DNA from 4 places in the Streptomyces sp. NPDC127595 genome. Region 1 is predicted to be linked to each of the others. Evidence: riboswitches for the same ligand, from Rfam matches in the RefSeq annotation. Region 1 holds a riboswitch; each other region holds the start of a gene.

The links. Region 1 has a riboswitch for cyclic di-AMP ahead of ACFVKT_RS01800 (peptidoglycan DD-metalloendopeptidase family protein). Riboswitches for the same ligand answer to the same signal wherever they lie in the genome.
Region 2: it holds a riboswitch for cyclic di-AMP, as region 1 does, so the genes downstream of both, ACFVKT_RS29150 (NlpC/P60 family protein) here and ACFVKT_RS01800 (peptidoglycan DD-metalloendopeptidase family protein) in region 1, are expected to answer to the same signal.
Region 3: it holds a riboswitch for cyclic di-AMP, as region 1 does, so the genes downstream of both, ACFVKT_RS19930 (transglycosylase family protein) here and ACFVKT_RS01800 (peptidoglycan DD-metalloendopeptidase family protein) in region 1, are expected to answer to the same signal.
Region 4: it holds a riboswitch for cyclic di-AMP, as region 1 does, so the genes downstream of both, ACFVKT_RS14145 (M23 family metallopeptidase) here and ACFVKT_RS01800 (peptidoglycan DD-metalloendopeptidase family protein) in region 1, are expected to answer to the same signal.

Annotation. Positions count from the first base shown of each region.
Region 1 is NZ_JBHXWK010000001.1:408,310-412,513, reverse strand. It holds gene ACFVKT_RS01805 (SGNH/GDSL hydrolase family protein) at 1-695, opposite strand, end outside; gene ACFVKT_RS01800 (peptidoglycan DD-metalloendopeptidase family protein) at 980-1,966, opposite strand; cyclic di-AMP (ydaO/yuaA leader) riboswitch at 1,971-2,146, opposite strand; gene ACFVKT_RS01795 (tyrosine-protein phosphatase) at 2,689-3,486, shown strand; gene ACFVKT_RS01790 (DUF6126 family protein) at 3,542-3,658, opposite strand; gene ACFVKT_RS01785 (helix-turn-helix domain-containing protein) at 3,691-4,204, opposite strand, start outside.
Region 2 is NZ_JBHXWK010000010.1:150,934-155,137, reverse strand. It holds gene ACFVKT_RS29160 (hypothetical protein) at 1-31, shown strand, start outside; gene ACFVKT_RS29155 (tellurite resistance/C4-dicarboxylate transporter family protein) at 257-1,243, opposite strand; gene ACFVKT_RS29150 (NlpC/P60 family protein) at 1,386-2,543, opposite strand; cyclic di-AMP (ydaO/yuaA leader) riboswitch at 2,551-2,722, opposite strand; gene pcrA (DNA helicase PcrA) at 3,203-4,204, shown strand, end outside.
Region 3 is NZ_JBHXWK010000006.1:18,132-22,335, reverse strand. It holds gene ACFVKT_RS19945 (hypothetical protein) at 1-276, shown strand, start outside; gene ACFVKT_RS19940 (hypothetical protein) at 292-531, shown strand; gene ACFVKT_RS19935 (transglycosylase family protein) at 1,082-1,954, shown strand; cyclic di-AMP (ydaO/yuaA leader) riboswitch at 2,150-2,314, shown strand; gene ACFVKT_RS19930 (transglycosylase family protein) at 2,320-3,012, shown strand; gene eno (phosphopyruvate hydratase) at 3,426-4,204, shown strand, end outside.
Region 4 is NZ_JBHXWK010000003.1:680,969-685,172, forward strand. It holds tRNA gene ACFVKT_RS14135 (tRNA-Met) at 20-93, shown strand; gene ACFVKT_RS14140 (PP2C family protein-serine/threonine phosphatase) at 334-1,467, shown strand; cyclic di-AMP (ydaO/yuaA leader) riboswitch at 1,713-1,870, shown strand; gene ACFVKT_RS14145 (M23 family metallopeptidase) at 1,882-2,913, shown strand; gene ACFVKT_RS14150 (aldo/keto reductase) at 3,051-3,998, shown strand; gene ACFVKT_RS14155 (PrsW family intramembrane metalloprotease) at 4,014-4,204, opposite strand, start outside.

The DNA of each region.
Region 1 (4,204 bases):
CGCCGCCCGATCCACGGGACCAGGTATTCACGCGCCCAGTGGATGTTGTCGCGCCGGACCTCGAGCGTGCCGCGCGGCGGGAGCGGCGGCCACGGCTGGTCCGGGTCGGCCGGCACTTCGAGGCCGAGGAGCTGACCGGCCCGGAGCGCGACGCGGGTATGGCCCTCGGGTGACAGGTGGAGGCGGTCGCCGTCCCAGGCGCGGCGGTCCTGAATCGTCTTCAGGGACCACAGGTCCAGGACGGGGCAGCCGTACCGGTCGGCGATGGCCCGGAGGTGTCCGTTGTACGTGGCGATCTTGCCGCGCATGTGCTTGAGCACGGGCACGCCACGGGTGTCGAAGCCGGTCGTCACCAGGACGGTGCCGACGACAGAGGTGAGGTCGGCGACCGCGCGCTCGAAGCGCTCCGCGACTTCGTCGGGGTCGACGCCGGGCCGGATGATGTCGTTGCCGCCCGCGCAGAAGGAGACCAGGTCCGGCGCGAGCTCCTTCGCCCGCGAGAGCTGGTGCTCGACGATCTGGTCGAGCAGTTTGCCGCGTACGGCGAGATTGGTGTAGGTGAAGTCGCCCTCGGGACGCCGGTCCGCGAGCAGTACCGCGAAGCGGTCCGCCCAACCGACAAAGGCCCCGTCAGGCCCGGGGTCGCCGACGCCCTCGGTGAAGCTGTCCCCCACCGCTACGTACGACCCGATCACTGATCTGTTGCCACTCTTCGAATCGTCTGCCACATCGACCCATGATTCACCTTTGAGTGTGACCTACGCGACCGTATTTTAGGGTTGACGGGTGGTGACATAAGCCACTCATAAAGCCTGGGTCAAGCTCGGAATAAGGGCCCACCAGGGGTAGTTGAACAGCCGCCACACCCGGACGCGGGTGCACGTGAACACGACGTCCTGAGCGCGAAACGCAGAAGGCCGGGCCCCGGGGATCGTGGGGTCCGGCCTTCGGTTCCGAGCTCAGTTCCGAGCGAACGGCGTCAGCCGACGGTGACACCGTGCGCGCGCAGGTACGCGACCGGGTCGACGTCCGAGCCGTAGTCCGGCGTGGTGCGGATCTCGAAGTGCAGGTGCGGTCCGGTGACGTTGCCGGTCGCCCCGGAGAGGCCGATCTGCTGCCCCTCGGTCACGGTCTGGCCGGCCGAGACGGAGAGGGAGGAGAGGTGGGCGTACTGCGAGTACTGGCCGTCGGCGTGCTGGATGACGACCTGGTTGCCGTACGCGCCGCCCCAGCCCGCCGAGACGACGGTGCCCGCGGCGACGGACTTGATGGTGGTGCCGGTCGGGACCACGAAGTCCACGCCCGTGTGGTAGCCGCTGGACCACATGCTGCCGGCGACCTTGTAGCCGGTGCCGATCGTCGCGCCCTCGACCGGCAGCGTGTAGCCGGAACTGCTGCTGGAGGCCGCGGTGTCGTCGGCCTTGGCCGTGGGCTCGGCCGCCGTCTTGGCGGACGACTCGGACGCCTTCGAGGACTTCGCCGACTTGGAGGACTTGGACGCCTCGCCGGACGACTTGGTCGTGCCGCTCGACGCGGCGGCCTTCTTGCCGATCGTCAGCTTCAGGCCCGGGTGGATCAGAGCGGGGTCCTCACCGACGGCCTTGCGGTTGTCCGAGTACAGCTTCTTCCAGCCGCCGCTGACGCTCTGGTCGTCGGCGATCTTCGAGAGGGAGTCACCGGCCCTTACCGCGTAGGTCTTCGTCGCGGACTTCTGGGCCGCGGCAGGAGCGGAAGTGGCGGCCTTTTCCGAAGCTGAGGCCGTGGCGGCCTTTCCCGAAGCCGAGGCCGAAGCCGTGACAGCCTTTTCCGAAGCGGAAGAAGCCGTGGAAGCCGAGGCGGTGGCGGCATGGGCCCCAGTGGCTCCCATGAGCGGCAGCGCGAGCGCGGCGCCACCCGTTCCGGCCACGGCGATCGAGCGCGTGAAACGCTGGGACTTGGGACGGCGGTGCTTACCCTTCGCGGGCATGACGAATTCCTCTCCGGCGCCTGCGAGGTGAGCTGTCGGGTGCGGGCTGGAGATGCCCGGCCGCGCTGCTGCGCGGCTATACCCCTAGCCGTTCCGGAGACCGGAACAGGCGTCTTACCTGTGGGTCCCCCGCTCCTGCCACATACGGGTGAGTGTGCGGATTCCGGGCGGCGGCAGGATTGGGCGTCCGTCCGGATTGAGGGCGAACGTAAGCGAGATGAGACCGCGTCGACAAGCATGTGGGTTTTCTGTGGATGCGCCGCCCTTGATCCACGCCGGAATTACCGTAACCCTCTGTCGACGAAAGGCCTTTCCCGCCTGTCAAATCACCAGGAAATTCCAGCGGGTTGACAAAGAGGCGTCGCAACACATCGTCACGAATATGACGCTGCTCACGCACGTGTGCCCAGGATGCTTCATTCCAGAGCTAGTTGTAATGAATCAGCTAATTCGGACAGAACAGCCAGATGCGACGCAGTCGGATAACTGCCACATCACCGTCCGCCCCCGCCACTGCCATCAGCCCTCCGCAGATACGGACGGATGGGTAAATCCAGACACCTTCGCGCGCTCTGCGGCCCGGAGGTAACGGCCCCGCACCTGCGAAGACAACGCCTGTGGACAACTCATTGCCCCAGGAATCCATGTCGTATCGTCGAGTGCGCAACGTCCGTCGGCGGGCGAAGCCGAGCAGCGCCGACGGCTGACTGGGAGGAGCCCCCGTGACACAGCAGGTCCCGTCGACCGAACCTGAGCTGACGGCTGTGCGCAACTTCCGGGATGTGGGCGGCCTGCCCACCGTGGACGGCCACCGGGTGAAGTACGGGGTGCTGTTCCGCAGCGGACATCTCGCGCACGCCACAGCGGACGACGCCGCTTTCCTCGCCTCCCTCGGCCTGCACACGATCTTCGACTTCCGTAACGCGTCGGACCAGAAGCTAGAGGGTCCGGACGTCGAGCTGCCGGGCGTGCGGAACGTGAATCTGCCGCTGACCGACCCGGCCGACGGCTCTGAGTTCTGGAAGATGGTCCGCGACGGCGATCTTGAGCAGTTGCGCGCGCTCCTCGCGGACGGCAAGGCGGCGAACCGGATGATCAACTCCTACCGCGCCATCATCAAGGAGCGCACCGCCGAGCACTCCCAGGTGCTGCACTCGCTCGCCGAGGACAGCGTGCCCGCGCTGATGCACTGCGCCGCGGGCAAGGACCGCGCCGGAATCTCCATAGCCGTGGCACTCCTCGCCGTCGGCGTCGAGCGCGAGGCGATCGTCGCCGACTACCTGGAGTCGAACGCCAAGCACCGTCGCTACAAGGTCCACCGCAGCAGCTCCTCCGCGTCGGCGTACTCCCCGGAGGTCATGGAGCTGCTCAGCCCGCTGTTCGACGCACGCGCCGAGTACCTGACCGCGGCCTTCGAGACGATCGAGGAAACCTGGGGCAGCGTCGACGCCTACCTGGAGCAGGGACTGGGGATCACCCCGGAGCTGCGGAGCCGGCTGCGCGAGCGGCTCCTCGACTGACACACGCCACCTCGGCCGGCACAGGTCACCCGGTCCCGGCCGTCCCGACGTATGCCTACTGGTTCTGCGCGCCCAGTGTGAACAGCAGGTAGACGAAGGCCGCGAAGAGGTGGCCGACGGCGACGTAGATGATCAGCCGCACCCACAGGGCGCGGGGGAGCTTGTCGTCCATGGAGCGGCGCGGGCCGGATTCCGTGGGCTCGGTCATGGTGTCTCTCCCAAGGTCGGGTGCTCCGTCGCCGGACCTAGGCACAGCGCGGCGGTGGGGCTCTGCAGCAGGGTGTGTACGAAGAGCAGCTCGGCGCCGTCCCGGTCGGCGGCGGCGATGCGGTGCGGGGTGAGCGAGTCGAAGTGCGCGCTGTCCCCCGGGGCGAGCACATGGGCGCTGTCACCGAGACGCAGCCGCAGTCGCCCCCTCAGGACGTGCAGCCACTCCTCACCGGCGTGGACGCGCACGATGTCGCCCTGCGAGCCGTACGGCACGTGCACGCGCAGGGCCTGCATCCCGCGGCCCGAGCCGCCGGCCTGCCAGTAGGTCCAGCCGCCCGCCGCGGTCGGCTCCATGTCGGCGGCGCGCACCACGGCGTCACGCTCGGGGACCGACTCGCCGAGCAGCCCGGAGACCGTCGTACCGTAGATACGCGCGAGTGCGAGCAGCATCGGCAGCGAGGGCTGGCGCTGCCCGGTCTCCAGGCGCGAGAGATGGGCGGGCGAGAGC
Region 2 (4,204 bases), on a different contig from region 1:
GAACATCTTCATCGCGGTGTTGTGGACGTGAGGGGCCGGTTCGTCGCGGTGCTGTGGACCTGAAGGCTGCTCCGGTTCGTCGCGGTGCTGTGGGCCTGAAGATTGCTCCGGTTCGTCGCGGTGCTGTGGACCTGAAGGCTGCTCCGGTTCGTCGCGGTGCTGTGGACCTGAAGGCTGCTCCGGTTCGTCGCGGTGCTGTGGGCCTGAAGATTGCTCCGGTTCGTCGCGGTGCTGTGGACCTGAAGGCTGCTCCGGTTCACTGCGGTGGCGTGGACCTGAGGCCTCCGGCTCGGCGCGGTGTCGTGGACCTGACGGCTCCTGCCGCCACCGTCAGCCAGGCGGCCACCGCGATCCACAGCAGCACCTCTCCCAGCCCGTCGAGCCACGAGACATCGAGGGCGCTCGAGACCGCCAGGGCCGCCACCGCCGTCATCCCCAGCGGGAACACGGTCGCCCAGCGCCGCACGTCGTAGCGCAGGCGCGGCCGGGCCAGTTCCGCGCCGGCCAGGACGCAGTACCAGGCGAGGGCCAGGACGAGCAGGGCGGTGGTGACGGCGCGCAGGACGCCGTTGTCGTCGTCGTTCCACAGATACGCGTCGACGTTGTGGGCCGCGACGAGCGTGGCCCCCGCCAGCGCCGAGAGGGCCAGCGCACCGCCCGCGATCCAGTGGTCCCCGGCGCCCGTCACCACCTCCCTGATGTCGAAGTGCGTGAACGCCACCCCGTAGAGCACGATCCCGAGCCAGAACAGCACCAGCGCGGCATGCGCGAGCCAGTCCGCGCCCACGGCAGCGGCGAGCGTGGCGCCCAGCACCGAGAGCCCCTGTGTGGCCACGCACACGAGGAACACCCCGCCCGGCATACGACGACTCCAGTGCCGTACGACGGAGAAGAGCAGCACCGGCCACAGCACGGCCGACAGCGCCAGCAGCGCCTCGGCGACCTCCTGCCAGCCCAGCGCGGACACCCGCGTGCCGAGGACCGTCGTCGCCGCGACGGCGGTGAGCCCGGGGAGCGTGCTCGCCTCCGTCGCCCAGCGCGGCCGGTCCCGTACCAGCCGTACGGCGAAGTCCGCGGCGAGCGCGAGCCATGCGACGGACGCCAGGGCCAGTGCGGCACGGGACAGCGTCTCGTAGCCGGTCAGCTGCAAGCCGACCGAGATGATGCCGGTCGCCAGGACGGCGGCACCGGCGGCGGGCGGCCGCTCGGCCCACCAGGCGCGGAGCTGGGAGAGGGCTGGCATGGGCCCGATGCTAAGGATCTTCGGGCGGGTTGCCCGCGGGGCACGCGCGTGGGGGGATGAAAACGCAGGGCACGCACGCGTGGAGCACGAAAACGTGCTCCACGCGTGCGTGCCCCGCGGAAGATGTCGTGCGGGCGATGCGTTACGCGGGCCGCACCACGCTGTGGATGGCCGACTCGCCGTCGTAGAAGATCGACTCCTCGCGGACGTACGCGCCCGGTTTCGGGGCGTGGATCATCATGCCGTTGCCTATGTAGAGGCCCACGTGGCTGACGTCGCCGTAGAAGAAGACCAGGTCACCGGGCTGGGCGTCGGCGAGGGAGACGGTCGTGCCGGCGGTCACCTGGTCGTAGGTGACGCGCGGGAGGGTGACTCCGGCGGCCTTCCAGGCGGCCTGGGTGAGGCCCGAGCAGTCGTACGAGCCGGGGCCCGTGGCGCCCCAGACGTACGGCTTGCCGACCTGGGCGCGGGCGAACGTGAGGGCCTTGGCCGCCTTCGTCGCGTACGCGGCGTCGGTGGTGGTGGTGGTGGCCGACCCGGAGATGCCGGTCGTCGCGCTCGACGACGACTCCTGGGCCGCCTGCGCCGCGGCGTCGGCGGCTGCCTGCTGCTGCGCCAGCTCCGCCGCCTTGCGCTCGGCCGCCTTGCGCTGCTCCTCCTCGATCGCGGCGAGCCGCGCCTTCTCCTCGACGGTGAGCTGCGAGAGCAACTCGCGCGCCTTGGCGAGCTTCTGCTGCACGTCGGTCTTGGACGCCTGAAGGGCGTTCTGCGACGTGGTCAGCGTCTCCAGGCTCTGGGACGCCTCCGTGCGCTTCTCGGTGGCAGCGGCCTGCTCAGTGACGTAGTCATCGACAGCCGCCTTCTGGCGGGTGGTCAGACGGCTCATCAGCTGGGTCTGGTCGAAGTAGTCCTGCGGATTGTCGGCCAGCAGGAGCGAGGCGGTGTCGGGTGCCGCGGCCCCGGTGCGGTACTGCGCCGCGGCGTACGAACCCAGCTCCTCACGCGCGGTGTTGAGCTTCTCCGCGCGCTGGGCGACGTCGTCGAGGAGGGTGTCGACCTTCTTGCGCTGCTTGGTGGTCTTCTCCTTGGCCGCGTTGTACTTGTCGGTGGCCGACTCAGCCTGCCGGTAGAGGGCGTCGACCTTCTTCTCGACCTCTTCGAGGCTCGGCTTGGGCTCTTCAGAGGGCGCGGCGTTCGCCGTCTGGGAGAGCAGGGCCACCGAAGTGAGGGCCGCCGTGGCTAGAGCGGGGGCCGTACCCGCCACGCGCGATCCCGAGAACCATTTGCGTTGCGACGCCAAGGGAGGCGACTCCTTCCATCATCCGCCTACCGGGTTAGCTGTCGGGTTCGGGCGGGTGGTTCGGAAGGGTTGCCCTACGGTCCATGCCCGACAAGGCAGTTGGACCGATTCACCCCAAGTTCGGTGGGTCCCCGGTTCCGGCTGCCACGAGGGCGCACCGAATTCGGCGGAGGCCACCGCGGCCCGGCGACGTTCGCCGGTGGGGGTCGGGCGGCCTGGTCAGCACGCTAGCCAACTCGTGCGGCTTCTGTGAAGGTTGATGTTCGAAATGCCCGATACGTTTTCGTGACCTTAGTCATGAGGTTCGTCGCCCGTCGTCAATTCGGATGGGTATCGGGTGAGTTGTGCGGAGGGGTGGTTTCCTCGGTCTCTTTCGGGCGGTCGCGGTGGGGGGCTGTTCCCGGTCGGGCGTCGCGGCGAACTCGTGCAGCGGGATCTTGTACGGCGGACAGGTGCCAGTCCTTTGTCGCGCTGGTCGCAGGCTGTGTCGGTGTGGTTCCGTAGGGTCGTCGGGTCCGGGAAGCCCCTCCGGTGCTGAGCGCCGTCTCGAGTTCCGGCTGGGCACCGTCACGAGTTCCGGCTGAACGCCGTCACGAGTTCCGGTCGAGTTTTCGGGGTGGCGGCGGGGTGTCAGTGGGGCCGCCTAGACTCGGAGAGCGATGAGCAGCCTCTTTGATGACAGCTTCCTGGCGGACCTCAAGCCCTCGGGGGCGCATGAGGAAGAGCCCCCGCCCCCGCCCGAGGACGGGGCGGCCGAGCAGCTTCCGGACGACTTGTTCGGCGGCCGCTTCGACGTGCCGCCGAGCCGGGACGCGTACTACCGCGACGGCGCCCCGCGCCCCGTCGTGGACGCGGCCGCGCTCCTGGACGGGCTGAACGAGAACCAGCGGGCGGCCGTGGTGCACTCCGGCTCGCCCCTGCTCATCGTGGCCGGCGCGGGTTCCGGCAAGACCCGCGTGCTCACGCACCGGATCGCGTATCTGCTGGGCGAGCGCAATGTCCACCCCGGGCAGATCCTCGCGATCACCTTCACCAACAAGGCCGCGGGCGAGATGAAGGAGCGCGTCGAGCACCTCGTCGGCCCGCGCGCCAACGCCATGTGGGTGATGACCTTCCACAGCGCGTGCGTCCGGATCCTGCGCCGCGAGAGCAAGCGGCTCGGCTTCACCTCGTCGTTCTCGATCTACGACGCCGCCGACAGCAAGCGGCTCATGGCCCTGGTCTGCCGTGACCTGGACCTCGACCCCAAGCGCTTCCCGCCGAAGTCCTTCAGCGCCAAGATCTCCAACCTGAAGAACGAGCTGATCGACGAGGAGGACTTCGCCGCCCAGGCCACCGACGGCTTCGAGAAGACCCTCGCCCAGGCCTACGCGATGTACCAGTCGCGGCTGCGCGAGGCCAATGCGCTCGACTTCGACGACCTGATCATGACGACGGTCAACCTGCTCCGCGCCTTCCCCGACGTCGCCGAGCACTACCACCGCCGCTTCCGGCACGTCCTCGTCGACGAGTACCAGGACACCAACCACGCGCAGTACGCCCTGGTGCGCGAACTCGTCGGCACCTCCGAGCACCCCGTGGACGTCCCGCCCAGCGAGCACGACCTGCCGCCCGCCGAGCTGTGCGTCGTGGGCGACGCCGACCAGTCGATCTACGCCTTC
Region 3 (4,204 bases), on a different contig from region 1:
GTCTCCCGGATCGCTTTCGAGACGGGTGTGAGAGACCGCAACGGGTTGCAGAAGCTGCTCTACGCGGACATCAAGGCGGCGTTCGGGCTGTCTGCGCAGCCCGCGGTGCGGGTGGTGAAGAAGGTCGTCGACGCCTATAGCGCGCTCGCGGCGAGTCCCAAAGCCGGGCGGCTGGGCAGCCCGGCATCGAAGCGGGACCGGAGGGCCACCGGCTCGCCGGTCGTCTTCCGGCCCGAGGCGGCGCAGCCGTTCGACGACCGGTGTCTGTCCTGGTAGATGGACACGCGCGCGGTGTCCATCTGGACGGTGGACGGGCAGATGCGCGGCATCGGCTACACCGGTTCAGCCGACCAGCTCAGAACGCTGGCCGAGTACCGCAAGGGCGAGTCCGATTTGGACTCCGACACCGTCGGAGTCGACGCGTACAAGCGGCCGACCCTGCCACGGCTCACAGTCACCGGTCGGTTCCGGGCCCGCCGGCTCGTCGAAGTCCGTAGTGCGGTCGCTGAGGACACGGGGACGCGGCGGTAGCCCAAACCCGGTGCCGGGTCTGCGGCCGGCTCATTCGTGACACTCCGTGGCCCGGCACATTTCACCGGCTTTGACGTACCCGGCCTCCCCGCGCCGGGGAGGCCGGAGCACCCGCCTCCCCGACCTCCAACTCGCAGGGGATTCCGCCGATTTGCGCTGGCGTGGCGGGCTCATTATGCGGGGATTGCGCACACTTCCGGTGGAGTTCACGGCTCCGCTCCGGTTGTCCGCCGGGCGGTCGCAGGGGATTTGACGGATCGCGAAAAGCTGACGATCCATCGCGGTCTCAAGGGACTTGACCGATCGCGAAAAGCTGACGGTCCATCAACATTGTGATCTTCACGTGATCTACGCTGCATCGACTTGTGACAAGCGTTCGGGTGCGGATACGTTCGACGAACAGCGCGGATCATGCGTCGCAGGCGTCGTCTGACGTCGCCGTATGTCGCTGTAGTCACCTGCTGTCACATGAAAGGGCTTCCGCATGCTCTCCGGGAACGGCCGCCATCGTCGACCCCGTCAGGCCCCGGCTCTCATCGTCGCGGCAGGAGTGACCGGATCGGCCATCGCGATCCCGTTGCTCGGTGCCACGAGCGCGAGCGCGGCCGACACCACCACTTGGGACCGCGTCGCGGAGTGCGAGACGGGTGCCTCCTGGAGCCAGAACGCCGGCGACGGCTACTACGGCGGGCTGCATGTGACCGAGTGGGACTGGGAGAACTACGGCGGCCTCGAATACGCCCCGAGTGCCGACCAGGCCAGCCGCTCGCAGCAGATAGCCGTCGCCGAGAAGATCCTGGACGGCCGGGGGCTCGTCGCCTGGCCCACCTGCGGACCCCTCTCCGGGCTCAGCAAGGACTCCGCCTCGGTGGAGGTCGACACGGGCGTGGCGGACGACTTGTCGCCCGACGCGTCCGCTTCCGCCGACCCGTCCGAATCGTCCACCCCCTCTCCGGCCGCTTCGCCCTCCGCGGACGCGACCGAGACCGCCGCAGACGCCACAGACTCCACGAAGTCCGCCACCCCGGACGCGGCAGCGAGTGCGGACGCGAGCACCGGCTCAACTGCCGCGAACAGTGATGAATCGGATAAGTCCGCCCAGACTGACGAGTCTTCGAGTGCGCCCGAGGATGAGGCGACCAGTGCAGGGCGTCACCGCGGTGACACCGCCACCGAGGGTGCGACCGACGGCCGTACGGACGACGCCACTTCCGGGCGGCACGCCTCGCGTGACTCCGACGCGGCTCGCTCCGTCGTGGACGGCGCGTACGTCGTCCGTGCCGGCGACAGTCTCTCGCTCATCGCCGACGCCCTTGGCCTCGACGGCGGATGGACCGAGCTCTATGCCGAGAACAAGGAGACGGTCGGCGCCGACGCGAACCTCATCCTGCCCGGTCAGAGCCTTGCAGTTGGTGCTGAATAGGGCGAAATGCAGCGGGAGTTCACGTCATGGTTCGCCATGGAATGTCCAGTTTGGCGAGAATGAGAGATGGATCTCAGACCCCTTGATCGTCTTTGATATTCCGCCGATCGCCTGCCTACGGTCGTGACCGCTCGCCACAGTGAGCCCCGACGGTCGCAACGCCGAATCCTGCCAGCGGCCGTACGGGAACAGTCGTCGCGTCAAGCGCCGTAGGCAGGAGCGGGGGACCCAAGGTAAGCGCTGCGCCCGGTAGTTGACCGGGAGCGGCTTGGGGTGAAGACGTGCACCGCAAGGTGCGCGACCGGGCACTCACCCGCCCGAACCCGACAGCTCACCTCGTAGGCGTCGGTGAGGGGATCTACTTCATGCTGCGTTCGTGCAAGGGCAAGCACCGTCGCCCGTCCAAGGCCACCCGTATCGTCGCCCTCGCCGGAGTGACCGGCGTCGCCGTCGCCGCCCCGCTGATGGCCGCCGGTACCGCCTCCGCCGCCACCACCTCCGAGTGGGACGCCGTCGCCCAGTGCGAGTCCGGTGGCAACTGGTCCATCAACACGGGCAACGGCTACTACGGCGGCCTGCAGTTCTCCGCCTCCACCTGGTCCGCGTACGGCGGCAGCTCGTACGCCTCCACCGCCGACCAGGCCTCCAAGTCCCAGCAGATATCCGTCGCCGAGAAGGTTCTCGCCGCGCAGGGCAAGGGTGCCTGGCCGACCTGTGGCACGGGCCTGTCGAACGCCGCGAACGACTCCGGCAGCACCACCCCGTCGCAGCCGAGCACACAGAGCAAGCCGAGCACGCCGAGCGCGAAGACCGACGAGCAGCGCGCCTCGCGTTCCTCGGAGCGGGAGACCGCCAAGAAGGAGACCGTCGAGACCCCGACCGGTAAGACGGTCAAGAAGGGCGACGGCGAGTACAAGGTGAAGAAGGACGACACCCTCAGCGCGATCGCCGAGGCGAAGAACGTCAAGGGTGGCTGGCAGAAGCTGTTCGAGCTGAACAAGGACATCATCGACGACGCGGACTTCATCTACCCGGGTCAGCAGCTCCACCTGAGCTGACGGCGGCTCCACCTCGGCCGGCAGCAGTTCCACCTGAGCTGACGGCCCGGATCGACGGCCGACGGCGGTCGGCCGGCCACTGACAGCCGCTTCGCAGTTGAACCACAGCCCGCTCCTATACGTGGTCTCCATACTGAAGGCCTCGTGTGGGTCACCCCCGTCCCCCACGGGCCCCCCGCTCCGGTGCGTGTTCCCCCGTACGCACCGGGGCGGGGTTTTTCATTTCCCGCGCCGGCCCATCCGTCGTCGTCGCCACCCCTCTTTCATCACCTTTTTGTTCCGTTCGGGAACAATATTTGCCCTCAGTTCTGCACAAGAGGGGGTAGACCGGCTGGCCGATCCCCCGGAGCCGGTTAGGCTCATCCCGCGGGGCTGCCACAGTCCCGCGTAGCCGCGTCACATTCCTGAAGGAGATGCTCGTGCCGTCCATCGACGTCGTCGTAGCCCGGGAAATCCTCGACTCGCGAGGCAACCCCACCGTCGAGGTCGAGGTCGGCCTCGATGACGGCAGCACCGGTCGTGCCGCCGTCCCGTCCGGCGCCTCCACGGGTGCCTTCGAAGCCATCGAGCTGCGCGACGGTGACCCCAACCGCTACGGCGGCAAGGGTGTCGAGAAGGCCGTCCTCGCCGTCATCGAGCAGATCGGCCCGGAGCTCGTCGGTTACGACGCCACCGAGCAGCGCCTGATCGACCAGGCGATGTTCGACCTGGACGCCACCGACAACAAGGGTTCGCTCGGCGCCAACGCCATCCTCGGCGTCTCCCTCGCCGTCGCCCACGCCGCCTCCGAGGCCAGCGACCTGCCCCTCTTCCGCTACCTGGGCGGCCCGAACGCGCACCTGCTGCCCGTTCCGATGATGAACATCCTGAACGGCGGGTCGCACGCCGACTCGAACGTCGACATCCAGGAGTTCATGATCGCCCCGATCGGCGCGGAGTCCTTCTCCGAGGCGCTGCGCTGGGGCGCCGAGGTCTACCACACCCTCAAGAAGGTGCTGAAGACCAAGGGCCTGTCCACCGGCCTCGGCGACGAGGGCGGCTTCGCCCCGAACCTGGAGTCCAACCGCGCCGCGCTCGACCTCATCATCGAGGCCATCAAGCAGGCCGGTTACATCCCCGGCGAGCAGATCGGGCTCGCGCTCGACGTCGCCGCGTCCGAGTTCTACAAGGACGGCAAGTACGAGTTCGAGGG
Region 4 (4,204 bases), on a different contig from region 1:
GTACAGTTGGGTTCAACGACGCGGGGTGGAGCAGCTCGGTAGCTCGCTGGGCTCATAACCCAGAGGTCGCAGGTTCAAATCCTGTCCCCGCTACTGAAGGCCAAGGGCCGGAACTCGGATTCACGAGTTCCGGCCCTTGGTGTTTCCGGGTATGCGCGGGCGTCCCTCGGTCGGCCCACACCGGTCGCCCTCCGGCCCCGCTCCGGGAAATCTGGACGGGTGGGGCAGCAAGCAGGTGAGCAGCGGGCGGGGGATCCGGACGACCCGGACGACCCGCGTGCGTCGTACGACCCGTCGTACGACCGGTCCGGTGGGCGGTTGCCGGGGGACCCCGTGCCCGATCCCGGGCTGGGGGTGGGGGACGTAGCGCTGCCCGGGGCGGCGGGAACGGACGGGCCGAGGACCTCGTACACCCAGAGGTTCGTCCGGGTGCTTCCCGCCCTGCTCATCGTCGCCGGGATTCTCTATGAGTACTTCACGCCGAGGGACTTCACCGGCGCCCCCCTCTTCACCGCCGCCGCGCTGGTGGCGGCGCCCCTCTACTCGCTGCGCGGCACCGTACTGACCGGGGCCATGGCCGCCGTGGGGGCCGTCGCGGTTCAGATGAAGCTCGGAGTGGCGCTGCAGGCCGAGGCGGTCACCGAAGTGGTCACGGTGGCGACGGCCGCCGTCCTGGCCGCCCTCATCAACGTCGTCGTCCGGCGCGGCAACGCCCGGCTCGCCTCCGTCCGTGAGATCGCCGAGGCCGCCCAGCGCGCCGTACTGCCGCAGCCCGAGGAGCGGATCGACGGGCTCGACGTCGCGGCGCGGTACGAGGCGGCGCAGGAGGACGCGTTCATCGGCGGTGACCTGTACGCGGTGCAGGACTCCCCGTACGGCGTACGCCTGGTCGTGGGCGACGTACGCGGCAAGGGCATGGGCGCGGTGGCCGCCGTCGCCGTCGTGATCGGGGCGTTCCGGGAGGCGGCCGAGCAGGAGACGACGCTGGAGGCGGTCGCGGGGCGCCTGGAGCGGGCTCTGGCGCGCGAGGGCACCCGGCGCGAGAGCCTCGACGCCTTCGAGGGGTTCACCACGGCGGTACTGGCGGAGATCCCGCACGGCGAGGAGGTCGTACGGATCGTCAACCGTGGCCATCCCCCGCCGCTGCTCCTGCACGCGGACGGCACGCTCGTCTCGCTCGACGCCGAGGATCCCGCACTGCCCCTGGGAATGGGCGAGTTGGGCATGTGGCCCGACCGCGCGCAGGAGACGGAGTTCCCGCGCGGGGCCATGCTGCTCCTCCACACGGACGGGCTGTCCGAGGCCCGCGACGAACGCGGGCGCTTCTACGATCCCGCGGTGAGCCTCGCCGGACGGACCTTCCCCGGGCCCGAGGCACTGCTGACCACCCTCGCCGAGGAGGTCCGCCGGCACTCCGGCGGCGGCACCACGGACGACATGGCGCTGCTTGCCGTACGACGTCCGTGAACGCCCTCGTTCACGTTGTTACCAGGGGTGATCGAATGGCGTCCCTCCGCATAACATCTGACGCATCGTCAGAAAACCTGTGACCGACAAGTGGTGGTCAACTCGCCCGTTTTACGGCGGTGATGACCTGAAAGTCCTGGCCAGAAGCGTTAATGATCAGTCAGAACGGCTTGGAATCCGGTGCCCGCGTCTATTAACGTTCGATAACGCAGCGCGGTAGTCCCAGCCGTCACAAGAGTCGGCTCCGTGCGCACGCGCCGAATCCCGCAAGGGAACCGGGGAACCACCAACTTGGGGTGAATCGAGCGTCTACCGCGGTGGGAACACCAGCGGTTGACGCGCGTAGGAGACCTTCCTGCTCCGAACCCGTCAGCTAACCCGGTAGGCGAGAAGGAAGGAAAGGAGCACGCCCACGTGGCGTCGAACCCGCCTGCCCAGGCACCCTCGTACCCGCCGAGCCAAACGCACACCTTCGGTTACGGCATGGACGACGAGGGCCCCCGGGAGGAGTGGAATCCCACCGAGGAATCCCTCCGTCCCATCCGCGGCCGGCACCGCGTCTCCAAGCAGCGCGGAGGCGGCGGACTCGCTCGCAGCTCCACCGTTCTGGGCGTCGGTGTCATAGCCGCCGTCGGCGCCGGTGGCATGGCCACCGCGGCGCCCGGCAAGCCGCCGGTGTCGATCTCCGTGCCCGACCTGCCGTCCGTCGGCTCGATCCTCACGGACGACAGCTCCGCCGACGAGGCCAAGGGCTCCACCACCCCGCTCACCAGTGCCGGTCTGACGATCGCCGACACCGAGCAGGGCGCGACCGACGCGGGCGAGGTCCTGCGTTCGCGCATCATGCAGCAGGCCGAGGTCCAGAAGGACCAGGCCGACACCGCGGCCCAGCAGGCCGCCCAGGCCGCCGCCGTGAAGAAGGCCTCCGACGCCGCCGCCGAGGAGCAGAAGGCGGCCGAGGCCAAGGAAGCCGCCGCGAAGAAGAAGGCGGAGGAGGAGGCCGCGGCCAAGGCGGAGGCCGAGCGCCTCGCCGAGCTCGCCAAGAGCTACACGCTGCCGACCTCCTCGTACACGATCACCTCGACCTTCGGTCAGGCCGGCGCACTGTGGTCCTCCGGCTACCACACCGGCCTCGACTTCGCCGCTCCCACGGGCACCCTGATCAAGGCGGTCCACAGCGGCACCGTCACGGAGGCCGGCTGGGCCGGGTCGTACGGCTACCGCACGATCCTCACCCTCGACGACGGCACCGAGCTGTGGTTCTGCCACCAGTCGTCGATCAGCGTCAGCGTGGGGCAGAAGGTCGCCACCGGTGATGTCATCGGGCGCGTGGGCGCGACGGGCAATGTCACCGGGGCGCATCTGCACCTGGAGGTCCACCCGGACGGCGCGGCGACCGGGATCGACCCGATGGCGTGGCTGCAGAGCAAGGGGCTCAACCCCTGACCTGCACGTTTCCTCACGGGTGCGTAGTTCCGTAATCCCCTGATCCCCGGCAGCCCTGACATCATCCCCCCGACGTCAGGGCTGCCGGTCTGATACATGTGGAATACAGTCATTCGCTCGGGACGTTGGATCCTGACATGACGACTACTCTTCGCAAGCTCGGTTCGTCCGGCCTCGAGGTCTTCCCGCTGGCCCTCGGCGGCAACGTGTGGGGCTGGACCGCCGACGAGGCCGAGTCCTTCGCCGTGCTCGACGCGTACGCGGCCGCAGGCGGCAACTTCCTCGACACCGCCGACTCGTACTCGGCGTGGATCGAGGGGCACAAGGGCGGTGAGTCCGAGACCATCATCGGCAAGTGGGTCAAGGCGCGCGGCAACCGCTCCGACATCGTGATCGCCACCAAGGTCAGCCAGCACCCCGAGTACCAGGGGCTGTCCGGCGACAACATCAAGGCTGCGGCGGATGCTTCTCTGCGCCGTCTGGACACCGACTACATCGACCTCTACTTCACGCACTTCGACAAGCCCGAGGTGCCGGTCGAGGAGATCATCGGCGCGCTCGACGAGCTGGTGAAGGCCGGCAAGGTGCTCAACATCGCGGCCTCCAACATCTCACCCGAGCGGCTCCAGGAGTCCCTGGACTTCTCCGACCGAGAGGGCCTCGCCCGCTACGTCGCCCTCCAGCCCGAGTACAACCTGGTCTCGCGCGACACCTACGAGGGCCCGCTGCGCGACATCGCCTCCCGCTCGGGCCTGGCGGCCGTCCCGTACTTCGGCCTCGCGTCCGGCTTCCTCACCGGCAAGTACCGCCCGGGTACGAAGGTCGACTCGCCGCGTGCGGCGGGCGCGGCCAAGCACCTGGAGACCGAGCGGGGCCTGCGCGTCCTTGCCGCCCTCGACGAGGCTGCCCAGGCCCACGACGTGCCGGTCGCCACCGTCGCCCTGGCCTGGCTCGCCGCCCAGCCGACGGTCGCGGCGCCGATCGCCTCCGCACGGAACGTGGAACAGCTTCCGGCGCTGCTGGGAGTGGCGGACCTCGTCCTCACGGACACGGAACTGGGCAGGCTGACGGAGGCGTCGGCGTAACCCCTGCCGTACGTCCTACGAGCGGTACGGGTTGTACGCGGGGTACGGCGTCGCGGTCCCGTAGGGCTGCCAGTAGGGCTCGCTGTGCGCGGACCCGTACGTGGGCCAGGGCGGTGGCGGGACCACCGGAAGCTGAGCCGCCGCCCGGGCCGCGTACGCCAGGGCCGGGCGGGCGGCCTCGCGGCGGCGCCACAGCTCGTGGAGCA